Regions from separate parts of the Ectothiorhodospira lacustris genome, predicted to be linked through region 1. Evidence: predicted binding sites of a transcription regulator. Region 1 holds the regulator's gene; each other region holds the start of a gene.

What was found. Region 1 encodes sigma-54, which starts transcription at its own class of promoters, with help from an activator protein. Its sites were predicted from a motif close to TGGCANGNTNCNTGCTT; they were not measured.
Region 2: cowN (N(2)-fixation sustaining protein CowN) is a predicted target of sigma-54. The motif match lies at 1,896-1,912, and genes of this name have one in related genera.
Region 3: LQ952_RS09730 (TOBE domain-containing protein) is a predicted target of sigma-54. The motif match lies at 2,432-2,448, and genes of this name have one in related genera.

What each region holds. Positions count from the first base shown of each region.
Region 1 covers NZ_JAJNQM010000030.1:13,082-17,911, reverse strand. The annotation lists gene rapZ (RNase adapter RapZ) at 1-438, opposite strand, end outside; gene hprK (HPr(Ser) kinase/phosphatase) at 435-1,382, opposite strand; gene LQ952_RS07615 (PTS sugar transporter subunit IIA) at 1,379-1,852, opposite strand; gene hpf (ribosome hibernation-promoting factor, HPF/YfiA family) at 1,860-2,183, opposite strand; gene LQ952_RS07605 (RNA polymerase factor sigma-54) at 2,228-3,751, opposite strand; gene lptB (LPS export ABC transporter ATP-binding protein) at 3,918-4,643, opposite strand; gene lptA (lipopolysaccharide transport periplasmic protein LptA) at 4,640-4,830, opposite strand, start outside.
Region 2 covers NZ_JAJNQM010000023.1:22,884-27,713, reverse strand. The annotation lists gene LQ952_RS06425 (ABC-F family ATPase) at 1-1,550, shown strand, start outside; gene cowN (N(2)-fixation sustaining protein CowN) at 1,559-1,861, opposite strand; gene LQ952_RS06415 (valine--tRNA ligase) at 2,077-4,830, opposite strand, start outside.
Region 3 covers NZ_JAJNQM010000043.1:22,915-27,744, forward strand. The annotation lists gene modB (molybdate ABC transporter permease subunit) at 1-688, opposite strand, end outside; gene modA (molybdate ABC transporter substrate-binding protein) at 770-1,531, opposite strand; gene LQ952_RS09730 (TOBE domain-containing protein) at 1,556-2,353, opposite strand; gene LQ952_RS09735 (MFS transporter) at 2,708-3,883, shown strand; gene LQ952_RS09740 (TraR/DksA family transcriptional regulator) at 3,889-4,242, opposite strand; gene LQ952_RS09745 (universal stress protein) at 4,321-4,830, opposite strand, start outside.

The DNA.
Region 1 (4,830 bases):
AACATTGGTGCGGGTGGTGTCGATGGCCAGATCAGCATGATCGGCGATGACACCCAGCAGATTCCGCTCCAGATTGATGGCCTCCATCAGGGGAATGCCACGGCGGGCCAGGGGGTGGCGGCGGCGTGTCTCGCTGAAGCGGCGGAGCAGGGTTTCGAGTTCCGCATACAGAAAGATGATCTGCAACTCCACACCCATGGCACGAATCTCGTTGACAATACGGCCGAACTGGTCGAGAGACTCGATGCCGCTGCGGGCATCGATGCCGACGGCCGCTTCACCGTAGCCGGCCTGAGGGGACTGACGGAGTTGGCTGACCACCGCCGGCAACAATTCCAGATGGAGGTTGTCGATGCAGTAGTAGCCGGCATCTTCCAGGGCGTGCAGGGCCACGGTCTTGCCTGATCCGGATAGCCCGCTGACAATGACGAGCTTCATGGGTCGATCTGCATCTGACGCCGCTGCCGTGCGGCCAGGTCGTCGGCGGCAAAATAGCCGCGCAGGCGCAGCAGGTGGTTGCGCACGGCCGCCTCCACCATCACCGCCAGGTTGCGGCCGGAGGCCACGGGCAGGGTGATGACCGGTACCTTCAGGCCCAGTACCTCCCGGTTGCACCGCCCCCCATGGAGGCGGTCGATATCTGCGAATGTGACATCGACCTGGTCTTTCAGATCGATGATCAGACGCAGGTATTTGCTGGTCTTGATGGCGCTGTCACCGTACATGGCACGAATGTTCAGGACGCCCAGTCCCCGGACCTCCAGAAAGTTTTCCAGCACCGGCGGGCAGGTACCTCGCAGGATGTCCGGGGCGATACGGGCAAATTCGGGGGCATCATCAGCAATCAGACGGTGTCCGCGGCTGATGAGTTCCAGCGCCAGTTCGCTTTTGCCGATGGCGCTTTCTCCCGTCAGCAGAACCCCGATGCCCAGTACTTCCATGAAGACACCGTGCAGGGTGACGGTCTCCGCCAATTTGTCGCTGAAGAAATAGCGCAGGATATTGATGATTTCGTGGCCGTGCAGGGTGGTGGCCAGCAGGGGCACCGACTGCTTGTCCGCCAGTGCGCACAGTTCCGGCTGAGCCGCCAGACCGTCGGTGACGATCAGGATGGCAGCGGTCCCGTTGACCAGCTGTTCCAGGATATCCCGCTGGGAGTTCTTGCGCAGGTTCCACAGGTAACGCATTTCATCCGGACCCAGTACCTGGATCTGGTTGGGATGGATGATGTTCAGGTGCCCGACCAGTGAAGTGCTGCCGTGGGGCGTGGCCTGGTGAGCGATACGTCGCTCGCTGCCTTGGTGACCGGCCACCCAGCGCAGGGCGAGGCGCTCTTCCATGGCCTCGACGACATGGCGGACGGTGAGGGTTTCGATGGTCACGGCTGTGCGGGGCTTTCGGTATCCCAGTGGTGTACCAATGCCAGCAGATCTTCCGGTCCCTGGGCGCTGCGCAGCCTTGCCAGAGTCTCCGGATCAGAGAACATGCGGGCCAGCAACGCGAGGATCTGCAGGTGTTCGTCGGTACATTCGGTCGGGACCACCAGGGCGAACAGGATGTCCACGGGTTCGCTGTCCGGGGCATCATAGTCTACCCCCTTTCCCAGTTTGAGCAGGGCGGCACAGGCTTCGTCAGCGCCGGCCAGACGGCCGTGGGGAATGGCGACGCCATGCCCCAGGCCGGTGCTGCCCAGGCGTTCCCGGGCCAGCAGACTGTCGAAGATCTCTCCCTGGGTCAGCCTGGGCAGGTGGCTCGAAAGCATTTCACCCAGCATCTCCAGAGCGCGTTTCTTGCTGCTGACGTCCGGCAGACAGCAGACGCGCTCCGGGGCGAGAAGATCACCGATGTTCATGGATGTCTCACCCGACGTGGTTGCGGTGGGAGCCTTCGGCGCGGTGGTGGTCCTTGAGCTTTTCCTTGTGCTTGACCACCTGGCGGTCCAGCTTGTCGACCAGGGCATCGATGGCGGCATACATGTCGGCTTGGGTGGCATCGGCAAAGATGGTGTTGCCGCTGACCAGCATGTTGGCTTCCGCCTTCTGCTGCAGTTTCTCCACGGTCAGGACCACATGCACGTCAATGACGTTGTCGAAGTGGCGCTCCAGGCGCTGGAACTTGTCATTGACATAGTCGCGCAGGGCGTCGGTCAGGTCCACGTGATGACCGGTGAGGTTGATCTGCATGAGGTAACTCCTTGGTTAGGATGTGAATGTGAGGCCTTGGGAACTCAGACGAGGCGCTTGCGTTCGTTGGATGGCGGGATTGCCATGGCCTCGCGATACTTGGCAACGGTGCGCCTCGCTACCTGGATGCCCCGATCCACCAGGATCTGGGCAATCTTGCTGTCACTCAGGGGCTTGCCCTGGGGCTCTTCGGCAATCAATTTGCGGATCATGGCACGGATGGCCGTGGCGGAGCACTCCCCCCCATCGGCCGTCCCCACATGACTGGAGAAGAAATACTTGAATTCGTAAATCCCTTTCGGGGTGTGCATGTACTTCTGGGTGGTGACACGGGAGATGGTGGATTCATGCATCTCCAACTGCTCGGCGATGTCCCGCAGCACCAGGGGTTTCATGGCCTCGTCGCCGTGTTCCAGAAAGGCGCGCTGATGCTCCACAATGGCGGTGCCTACCCGCAGCAAGGTTTCGTTGCGGCTTTGCAGGCTCTTGATGAACCAGCGGGCCTCTTGCAGGCTGTTGCGCAGGTAGACGTTATCCTGACTGGAATCGGCCCGCCGTACAAAGCTGGCATAAAGCGGGTTCACTCGCAACCGGGGGGCGACTTCCGGGTTCAGTTCCACCTGCCAGTATCCCTCGCGCTTGCGCACGAAGACGTCGGGAATGATGTATTCCGGTGAGCTGGAGCTGATCAGGGTGCCCGGGCGGGGATTCAGGCTCTGTATCAGGGCCATCACCGCCTGCAGTTCTCCGTCGGCCAGTCCCAGTCGGCGCTGTACGCCTTTGAAATCACGGGTACCCAGGGCTTCGAGATGATCGCGCACCAGGGTCCTGGCCTCGGCCAGCCAGGCGGTATCCGGCGAGAACTGCTCCAGCTGCAGCAGCAGGCATTCTGAGAGATCGCGCGCGCCCACGCCCACGGGGTCCAAGTGCTGGACCATGCGCAGTACGGCTTCCACCTCATCCAGCTCCAGTTCCAGTTCCTGGTCCTGAGCCAGTCCGGCATGGATCTGTTCGATGGGTTCTCCCAGGTAACCGTCATCGTTGATGGCGTCGATGAGGGTCATGGCAATGACCTGATCCCGCTCGCTCAGGGGGGACAGGTTGATCTGCCAGAGCAGGTGATCACGCAGGTCCTCACCGGGGGCACTCTGGTTCTCGAACAGGTCGCGACCGTCGCCGTCCCCCCCCTGGCCGCCGCCGGTTGCCGGCATGTCGTAGAGGTCTTCCCAGTTGCTGTCCACCGGCAGCTCTTCGGGAATGTTCTCCGAGGCATCGCCTGTGCCGCCCGGTTCCGCGGGCTCTTCGAATTCCCGGCCCCCCGCATCCTTGTCGGTGCTGTCCGGCCTGCTGTCCATCTCTTCCCGCTGGGCCGCCGCCTCGTCCACACCGGTATCCAGGTCGGCGTCGGCGCCTTCCAGGGCTTCCAGCATCGGGTTGGTCTCCAGCGTCTCCTGGATCTGGGCCTGTAGCTCCAATGTGGACAGCTGCAGCAGCCGGATGGCCTGCTGCAGCTGTGGTGTCATGGTAAGGCTCTGGCCGAGACGGAGCTGGACAGAAGGTTTCAGCATAGGATGTGGCGTACCACCGGAGTCGTCAGGCAGGCGTTGAGTGGTCCCGGCAGTGTCGACGGCTCTTTTCCGTCATGCGCGGGGTCTGTCATCCGGATTATACGGCTTGGCACGAAAAATGTGACCCAGTGTGGGGAAACCATGAGATGGCTCAAAAACTGTACTTTCATAGTCGGAAATGGTCGCCCAGATAGACCCGTCTGACCTGGGGGTCGGCCAGCACCACTTCCGGCGGCCCTTCGCTGATCAGATGCCCGTCGCTCAGGATATAGGCGCGGTTGCAGATGCCCAGGGTCTCGCGAACGTTGTGATCGGTGATCAGCACCCCGATCTTGCGCGATACCAGATGGGTGATGATGCGCTGGATCTCGATCACGGAAATGGGGTCCACTCCGGCAAAGGGCTCATCCAGCAGGATGAAGGCCGGCTCCGTGGCCAGGGCGCGGGCAATCTCCACCCGGCGCCGCTCGCCACCCGAGAGACTGATGCCCAGGCTCTCGCGGATGTGCATGATCTGAAACTCTTCCAGCAGGGATTCCATGTGTTCATGGCGCTGGGCGCGGTTGAGGTCGCGGCGTGTTTCCAGTACGGCAAGGAGATTGTCTTCCACCGACAGCTTGCGAAACACCGAGGCCTCCTGGGGCAGATAGCCGATCCCCAGTTGCGCCCGGGCATGCATGGGTAGGGGGGTGATGTCCTTGTCGTCCAACTCGATGCGGCCGCCGTCGCAGGGGATGAGGCCGACGATCATGTAAAAGCAGGTGGTCTTGCCGGCCCCGTTGGGACCCAGCAGGCCGACGACTTCGCCGCTGTTCACCTGCAGAGAAACGCCGTCCACCGGTTTGCGGGCACGGTACTGTTTGACCAGGTCGCGGGTCTGCAGGCGGCTCATCGTGCGCCCTCGGCCGGGGCGGGAGCCTGATCCCTGGGAGTGAAAATCGCTTCGACGCGCCCGGTATCCCCGGTACGGGCTTCCAGGGTGGCCGTGCGCAGGTCATAGATGATGCGGCTGCCCCGGAACTCGTCCGCGCCCTGCCGGACGCGGGCACTGCCGCTCAGTTCCATGCGTTGCTCGGTGG
Region 2 (4,830 bases), on a different contig from region 1:
AGCCCCTCTTCGAAAACGTATCCGTCAAGTTCGGCGGGGGTAACCGCTACGGCCTGATCGGCGCCAACGGCTCGGGCAAGTCCACCTTCATGAAGATCCTGGGGGGCGATCTCGAGCCTTCCAGCGGCCAGGTGATGCTCGAGCCCAATGTGCGCCTGGGCAAGCTGCGCCAGGACCAGTTCGCCTATGAGAAGCACAGCGTGCTGGACACCGTGATCATGGGTCACGAGGCGCTGTGGAAGACGCGTGCCGAGCGCGACCGCATCTATTCCCTGGCGGAGATGAGCGAGGAAGACGGCATGAAGGTGGCCGAACTGGAGACCGAATTTGCCGAGATGGACGGCTATACCGCCGAAGCCCGTGCCGGCGAGCTGCTGCTCGGCCTGGGGATTCCGCTGGCGCAACACAACGGGCCCATGAGCGAGATCGCACCCGGCTGGAAGCTGCGCGTCCTGCTGGCCCAGGCGCTGTTTTCCGATCCGGAAGTGCTGCTGCTGGACGAGCCCACCAACCACCTGGACATCAACACCATCCGCTGGCTGGAAGGCATCCTGACCTCGCGTAACAGCACCATGATCATCATTTCCCACGACCGCCACTTTCTCAACAGCGTCTGCACGCACATGGCGGATCTGGATTTTTGTGAACTGCGCCTGTTCCCCGGCAACTACGATGAATACATGACGGCCGCCACCCAGGCCCGCGAGCGCCTGCTGTCCGACAACGCGAAGAAAAAGGCCCAGATTGCCGAGTTGCAGACCTTCGTCAGCCGCTTTTCGGCCAACGCCTCCAAATCCAAGCAGGCCACCAGCCGCGCCCGGCAGATCGAGAAGATCCAGCTGGATGAGGTCAAGCCCTCAAGTCGGGTCAGCCCGTTCATCCGCTTCGATCAGTACAAGAAGTTGCATCGCCAAGCCGTGATCCTCGACAAGGTCAGCCAGGGGTTCGACGGCGAGCCGCTGTTCAAGAACCTGAGTCTGCACATTGAGGCCGGTGAGCGCGTTGCGATCATTGGCCCCAACGGCATCGGCAAGACGACGCTGCTACGCACCCTGGTGAATGAACTGCCGCCGATGACCGGCACGGTCAAATGGGCCGAAAGCGCTGATCTGGGCTATTTTGCCCAGGAACACGCCGATGACTTCAAGAACGACGAGACCCTGATCGACTGGATGGCGCAATGGACCCTCGGTGGCGACCAATTGGTGCGCGGCACCCTGGGCCGCATGCTGTTCTCCAACGATGACATCCTCAAATCGGTCAAGGTGATTTCCGGTGGCGAGCAGGGCCGCATGCTGTTCGGCAAGCTGATCCTGCAAAAACCCAACGTGATGATCATGGACGAACCGACCAACCACCTGGACATGGAATCGATCGAGGCGCTGAACCTGGCCCTGGAGAACTACCCCGGCACGCTGATTTTCGTCAGCCATGACCGTGAGTTCGTCTCCAGTCTGGCGACACGCATCATCGAGCTGAACGAAAACGGCGTGACCGATTTCAACGGCAGCTACGATGATTATCTGCGTGACTTGGGCGTGGCGGTCTAAGCGCTGCTTCAGCAGCAGGCCTCCTCCACCCAGGTGAGCAGGGCCTGGGTGTCCTCATCACCGCATTCCTCGAACAATTCCCGGATCTGATTGATGTTGGCATGGATGAGAAACAGATCATCCGGCTTGGGTCCGGACTTGGGATTGCGCTTGCCCAGGAAATAATCCCAGAAGGGGGACTGCTGGGCCGGATCGGCGGTGTACTCCTCGATCAGGCTCATGACCATGCGGGCGTTGCCGTCACAGTCCAGGTCCTTGAAGCTGATGTAGCGGGCGTTGGCGGCGTCGGGGTGGAGATTGGGACGGGTCACGAACGGGCTCCTTGATTCGGTTTTTCTGAATATTATGCAAATGTCGAGCCAGTTTTTTGAGTTTGTAAGTGTTTGTTAATCTTCTGGAATTGCCGGAGCAGGGCGCAGGATGTGCGGGGGATTGTAGGGAATGTGACAGGTTGGGGGCTTTTTGAGGCCCTCACCCCAACCCCTCTCCCGCCAGCGGGAGAGGGGCTTTGACCCAGTGCGCGGCCTCACAGCCGTCGGATCTTCTCCAGCTGGGCTTCCAGCTCCCGCAGGGTCGTTCCCATTTCGGCCACCCGCTCCCGCTCCTTGGCCACGACTTCGGCCGGGGCACGCTCCACGAAGCCCGCGTTGGCGAGCTTGCCCTCGCACTGGGCCAGGTTCTTCTGCACCTTGGCGATTTCCTTTTCCAGACGGGCGATTTCCGCGTCCTTGTCGATCAGACCCGCCAGGGGGATCAAAAGGCGCATCTCGCCCACCAGGGTCATGGCAGATTCCGGGGCCTCGGTGCCTTCCAGCCACTGCACCGACTCGGGTCTGGCCAGGAACCGGATGAAGCCCTGGTTGGCGGCGAAGCGGGCCTGATCTTCCGGCTTCCAGTTGTCCAGCAGCACGGGCAGGGGCTTGCCGGGGGAGATGTCCATTTCGGCGCGGATGCGGCGCATGCCTAGGATGAAGGTCTTCACCCACTCGATCTCCTGCTCTGCGTCGGCATCTTTCAGGGCCTCGTCTACCAACGGGTAGGGGCGGTGCATGAGGGTGTCGCCGGTCACGCCGGCCAGCGGGGCCATCTGGCGCCAGATGGCTTCAGTAATGAAGGGCATCACCGGGTGCATCAGGCGCAGCAGGGTCTCCAGCACCTGCACCAAGGTGCGGCGGGTGCCGCGGCGGGCGGCCTCGCTGCTGTCTTCGCCGGTGAGTACCGGTTTGCACAACTCCAGATACCAGTCACAGTAGTCGTACCAGGTGAACTCGTACAGGGCCTTGGCCGCCAGGTCGAAGCGATATGCCCCCAGCTGGCGGTGGGTCTCGGCGATGGTGTCCTGCAGGCGGGAGGTGATCCAGCGATCCGCCAGGGACAGTTCTACCGCTCCGCCGCCGAGGCCCGTGTCCTGGCCCTCGGTGTTCATGAGCACGTAGCGGGCTGCGTTCCACAGCTTGTTGCAGAAGTTGCGGTAGCCTTCGATGCGGCCCAGGTCGAACTTGATGTCCCGGCCGCTGGAGGCCAGGGCCGCCAGGGTAAAGCGCAGGGCGTCGGTGCCGAAAGCGGGGATGCCGTCGGGGAACTGCTTGCGGGTGGCCTGAGCGATGCGCTTTTCCATCTGCGGTTGCATCAGCCCGGTGGTGCGCTTGGCCAGCAGGTCTTCCAGGCTGATGCCGTCGATGAGGTCGATGGGGTCGAGCACGTTGCCCTTGGACTTGGACATCTTCTGGCCCTCCGCATCGCGGATCAGGCCGGTGACATAGACCTCCCGGAAGGGCACATCATCCATGAACTTGAGGCCCATCATGATCATGCGGGCCACCCAGAAGAAGATGATGTCAAAGCCGGTGACCAGTACCGCGGTGGGGTAGAAGGTCTTGAGTTCCGAGGTCTGCTCCGGCCAGCCCAGGGTGGAGAAGGGCCACAGGGCGGAGCTGAACCAGGTGTCCAGCACGTCCGGGTCCTGGGTCAGGCGCACCTCATCCCCCAGTTGGTGCTTGCGGCGTACTGCGGTCTCGTCCTCGCCCACGTAGATGTTGCCGGCCTCGTCGTACCAGGCGGGGATGCGGTGGCCCCACCAGATCTGGCGGGAGATGCACCAGTCCTCGATGTTGCGCATCCATTCGAAATAGGTCTTGCTCCAGTTCTCGGGCACGAAGCGGATGCGGCCGTCTTCCACCGCCTGGATGGCGGGCTCGGCCAGGGGCGCGGCCTTCACGTACCACTGGTCGGTGAGGAAGGGCTCGATGACGGCGCCGCTGCGGTCACCCCGGGGCACCATGAGCTTGTGGTCGTCGATGCGCTCCAGCAGGCCCTGGGCCTCCAGGTCGGCGATGATCTGCCGACGGGCGTCGAAGCGGTCCAGGTCGCGGTAGGCTTCGGGCGCGGCATCGTTGATGCGGGCATCCACGGTGAAGATGTTGATCATGGGCAGATCGTGCCGGCTGCCCACGGCGTAGTCGTTGAAATCGTGGGCGGGGGTGATCTTCACGCAGCCGGAACCGAATTCCGGGTCCACGTAGTCGTCGGCGATCACGGGGATCTCGCGGCCGGTGAGGGGCAGGATCACGGTCTTGCCGATGAGGTGGCGATAGCGCTCATCCTCCGGATTCACCGCCACGGCGGTATCCCCCAGCATGGTTTCCGGGCGGGTGGTGGCCACCACCAGATGACCGGAACCGTCGCTCAGGGGGTAGCGCAGGTGCCAGAGCTTGCCCTGTTCCTCCTCGGAGATCACTTCCAGGTCGGAGACGGCGGTGTGCAGTACCGGGTCCCAGTTCACCAGGCGCTTGCCGCGATAGATCAGGCCTTCCTCGTACAGGCGCACGAAGACCTCGGTCACCGCCCGGGACAGGCCGGCATCCATGGTGAAGCGCTCCCGGTGCCAGTCGATGGAGGTGCCCAGGCGACGCAGCTGTTGCTGGATCTGGTTGCCGGAGTGGTCCCGCCATTCCCATACCTTGTCCAGGAAGGCCTCCCGGCCCAGGTCGTGACGGGACTGGCCGTCCCGGGCCAGCCGGCGTTCCACCACCATCTGGGTGGCGATGCCCGCATGGTCGGTGCCCCCCTGCCAGAGGGTGTTGTCGCCCCGCATCCGGTGGTAGCGGATGAGGGTGTCCATCAGGGTGTCCTGGAAGGCGTGGCCCATGTGCAGGGTGCCGGTGACGTTGGGTGGCGGCAGCATGATGCAGTAGGGCGTGCCCTCACCCGCGGGAGCGAACCAGCCGCGGCCCTCCCATTCCTGGTAGATGGCTTGCTCGATGGCGTGGGGGTCGTAAGT
Region 3 (4,830 bases), on a different contig from region 1:
CCCCCACCACCTTGAATTTCTTGTTCAATCCATAGACTGCCAGTAGCAGTGAGAAGGACAGCACCACCAGTATCAGGGCCAGGGCATGGGCCGACTGATAATCCATGGCTTCCACGTGATCGTAAATGGCGATGGAGGCGACCTGGGTCTGGCCGGGGATATTGCCGCCGATCATGATGATGACGCCGAATTCACCCAGGGTATGGGCGAAGGACAGTACGGCGGCGGTGAGAAATCCCCGTCGGGCCAATGGCGCCACGATGGTGAAGAATCGATCCAGCGGCGATGCCCGCAAGGTAGCGGCTACCTCCAGCACCCGCGTCCCGGTTGCCTGAAACGCGTTGGTCAGCGGCTGCATGACAAAGGGCAGGGAATAGATCATGGAGCCGATCACCAGCCCGGTGAAACTGAAGGCCAGGTGGTTGAACCCCATGGATTCCAGCGTGCCGCCCACCCAGCCCCGGGGTCCCAGCAGGAGCAGAAGATAAAACCCGAGCACGGTGGGAGGCAGGACCAGTGGCAGGGTGACCAGGGCCTCCACAACCACCTTGCCCCGCCACCGGGTATGTGCAAGCCACCAGGCCGCCGGTGCGCACAGTACCAGTAATATGGTGGTGCTGATGACCGCCAGCTTGAACGTGACCCAGAGGGCCATAGTGTCTTGGGGGGAGAGTGAAATGGGCATCATGGGCCTGGGAATGTCCAATGGGCAGTCAAAACCCAGCCCGATACCCGGGACAATGCCGCCGGGTATCGGACCGGCGATGGGTCAGGGTATGCTGTAGCCTGCGGCCTCAATGACCCGCACGGCTTCCGGGCTGCGGATCCAGGCCATGAAGTCCCGGGCCACGTCCATGTCGATGGCCCGCTTGAGAATCACCGCCTGCTGTTCGATGGGATCGAACCACTCCGCTGGTGGAATCCAGTGGGATCCCGGAATGGTGCCATCGTTAGCCTTGACCTGGGCCAGGGCCACAAACCCCAGTTCCGCCGCGCCGGAGGCAATCTGCGAGTAGGCCTGTCCGATGGACTGGGCGCGCACCAGACGGCCCGCCCTGTCCAGGCTTTCCCAGATGCCCATGCCCGTGAGGATCTGCTGAGCGGCCACGCCGTAAGGGGCGTTTCGCGGATCGGCGATACTGAGGAAACGGTAGCTTCTGGAGCGCAGCAGTGTTTCCGGATCGTTGAGGTAACCTTCCCGGCTGGACCACAGCACGGGTACGCCCACGGCGTAGGTGAACCGGGAATCTTCCAGGGCCAGTTCATCTGCGACCAGTGTTTTGGCGCGCAGGGTATCGGCGGAGAAGAAAAGATCAAAGGGGGCGCCGTTGACGATCTGGGCATACAAGGCACCCGATGCCCCGGCGCTGAGATTGATCTTATGGCCGGTTTCGGCCTCGTAGGCGGCGGTGAGGGTCTGAAGGGTGCCCAGGAAGTTGGCGGCTACGGCGGCCCGAAGTTCAGCGGCGGAAGCGGTCGTGATGCCGGTGAACAGCAAGAATAGAAACAGGATGACGTGTCTTGGTTTCATGTTTGAGCCTCCAACAGGGTGGGTTCAGTCATTGATGGCCAGGATGACGTGGGGTGCCTTGATCAGGGCGCAGGCCCGAGCCCCCTGGGTGAGCCAGCCCTCGTCCAGGGCCTCCCGGGTGACGACGGCGGTGAGGCTGCGGCCATGGCCCAGGTCCAGCTTGACCTCTGCATTCACGGGGCCGGCCTCGATGTGGCTGACAACGCCCTGGAGGCGGTTACGGGCGGAAAAGCGCAGCGTGTCGGCCACTTCGCTCAGAATCACGAAGGAAGACTTGATCAGTGCATGGACTTCCCGGCCCACCTGCAGCCCCAGTTCCAGGCCGGCCTCATGGGTGACCACGGCGTGGATCTCCAGCCCATGGCCGATATCCACGGTGATCTCGTCGCTGACCGCGCCCTGCGTGACGCGGGAGATCTTGCCCTGGTAGTGGTTTCTTGCCGTTGTGCGCATGGATAGTTTCCTCATCAGTGTCCAGACATCGCCCAGTTCGCCCGTGGACCGGGCCATTTGCTGCAAAAATTGCTGGTACGCCTGTTCGGCGGCCCGGTACTGCGCAATCACCTGTTCGCCGTGGGCGGTCAGTCGGGTGCCGCCGCCGTGCTTTCCCCCCGCCTGCCGCAGCAGCAGGGGTTTGTCCGCCAGGTTGTTCATGGCGTCGATGGCGTCCCAGGCCGCCTTGTAGCTCATGCCAATGGCCCGGGCCGCGGCGGAGATGGAGCCGGTGGCGGCGATCTGCTCCAGCAACTGGATGCGGGCGCCGCCAAGGAAGGTCTGGCCGTGAAGCTTGAACCAGAACTGGCCGTCGATTTCAGGTTGCATGAGAGGTTCCTGACCGGGGTTCGTTATGTATTTCTGTATATAGCGCATGACAAGATAAATCCAGGCTCCAGTATGGCAAAGCACTTTGCGGGCCAATCCGGTATTTTTCTTAACTATTTATTTTTGAATGAATTTATTATTTCAGCCCCTGGGCTGTAAGGAGGGATTTGCGACAGTAACAGGGGGATGATCCAGTCCGTGTCGGAAAACCTACATTTTCCGGGTGATCAATTCGGCGGGAGGTGTGTCTGGAATAATGCGGTCTTTGACGTGTATTGATTTATTCTTATTCCTTGGCACTATATGGCGTTTCGCCAATGTTCTGGGGCATGGTATGGAGCCAATAGCAGACCGATGATCCTCGCCTTCCTGCGCCGTCATCCCCTGACCGTCATCGTGCTGGCCCAGCTTTGCGGCACATCCCTGTGGTTCAGCATCAATGGCGTCTGGTGGTCGATGGCCCCGAACCTGGGTCTGTCGGATGCGGACCTGGGTTATCTGACCCTGGCCGTACAGCTCGGATTCATTGTCGGCACGTTGACCATGGCTGCCACCGGGCTGGCGGATCGCTTTCACGCCAGTGTCATCTTCGCCGTGGCCTGTCTGTGCGGTGCGTTGGTCAATGGTGCCTTCCTGCTGGTGGCCGCTCAGCCGCCCTTTGATCTGCTGCTGCGGTTTCTGACCGGTCTTTGCCTGGCCGGGATTTATCCCCTGGGGATGAAACTGATCATCTCCTGGGTGCCCCGGCACGCGGGGGCGGCGCTGTCCTGGCTGGTGGGCATGCTGACCCTGGGCACGGCGTTGCCGCACCTGATGCAGGGGATGACGCTGGGCATGCCCTGGCAATGGCCTTTGCTGGGGGCCTCGGTGCTGGCGCTGCTGGGGGGCGTGCTGGTCCTGCTGTTGGGCGATGGTCCCCATCTGCCCAAGGCCGGTGGGAAAATCCCGCTACGCCAGGGACTTTCAGGATTGAAGATCCCGCGTTTTCGTGCCGTGGCCGGGGGGTATTTTGGTCATTGCTGGGAGCTTTATGCCTTCTGGATGCTGGTGCCGTTGCTGGTGGGGCGGGAGATCGGCCGTCTGGATGCCGCGGATGCCTGGATACCCTGGCTGGCGTTCGCCGTCATTGCCCTGGGATTTGCGGGGTGTGTGGGGGGCGGTGTGATCAGTCGTTACCGGGGGAGTGAGTGGGTGGCCCGTCGCGCCCTGGCGATGTCCGGTGCCCTGTGTCTGGCCTATCCCTTCCTGACCTGGGCACCGGCCGGTTTACTGCTGATCCTGCTGGCCCTGTGGGGTGTGGCGGTGATTGCCGATTCGCCCCAGTTTTCCGCCCTGGCGGCAGCCAATGCCCCGCGGGAGCTGGTGGGGTCATCGCTGGCGGTGATGAACGCCATCGGCTTTGCCCTGACGCTGCCCGCCATCTGGCTGACCAGCCTGTTGTGGGAACTGCAGGGTGCCTGGGTCATCCTGTGGCTGCTGCCGGGACCCGTGCTGGGCCTGTGGGCGATGCGGGGTTTGAAGATGGGTTGAAAAATTTACCCCGAATCCCGGTTTTCCGCGCAGGTGATGCACAGGGTGGCCGCCGGGTCCAGATCCAGGCGCCGGGGGTTGATGGGCTCGCCGCAGTCCAGGCAATCCCCGTAGCTGCCGTCATCGCAGCGGCGCAGGGCGGCCTCGATGCGCAGCAGGGATTGCCGGGCCCTTTGTCGGGTGTTTTGCGCCATGGCCTGTTGTTGCAGGGCATCCATGCGGGACAGCCTGCCCACACTGGATTGGTCCAGCACCACGGTGGCGGTGGAGGCCTTGCGGGCATCCTCCAGGCCGAGGATATCATCCCGTGCAGCCAGCAGTCGGGTGCGATAATGTGTGATATCCGGTGGTTCTGCCATGCGTTTTAGTCCTTTATGCCGGGGCCGGCGTGATGCATGCGGCCGGCAACATCCCTGTTGCCGGCCGCACACCCACCCTCAGCGCAGGATCAGCAGGGCGATGGGTGAGTTCATGATCATCTTGGTGGTGGTGCTGCCGACGAAGAACTGACGCAGGCGGGAGTGTCCGTAGGCACCCATGGCCAGCAGGTGGATGTCGTGGGCCTGACGGTAGGCGCAGACTTGCTCGCAGACCTCGCCGGGCTGGAGCACGGCCTTGACCGTAAATCCGTGGTTTTCCAGGGTGCGGTGGGCGTTGTCGAGCTTGGCCCGGTTGTCACCGCTGTCTTCACCCACCATGAGCAGATGCGCTTCCAGGCCCTTGAGCATGGGGCTCTGGGCCACCCGTTCCACCACCGTGTGCGCGGTGCTGCTGCCATCGTAGGCGATCATGAATCGCTGTGGCTCCGTGAACTCCAACGGACAGACCAGTACCGCCCGCTTCACGGTGCGGATGATGCTTTCCAGGTGGGAGCCGATATGGCGGGCCACCTTGTCACCGTCCTGGCCTTGCTTGCCCACCACCAGCAGGCGGGCCTCTTCCTGTAG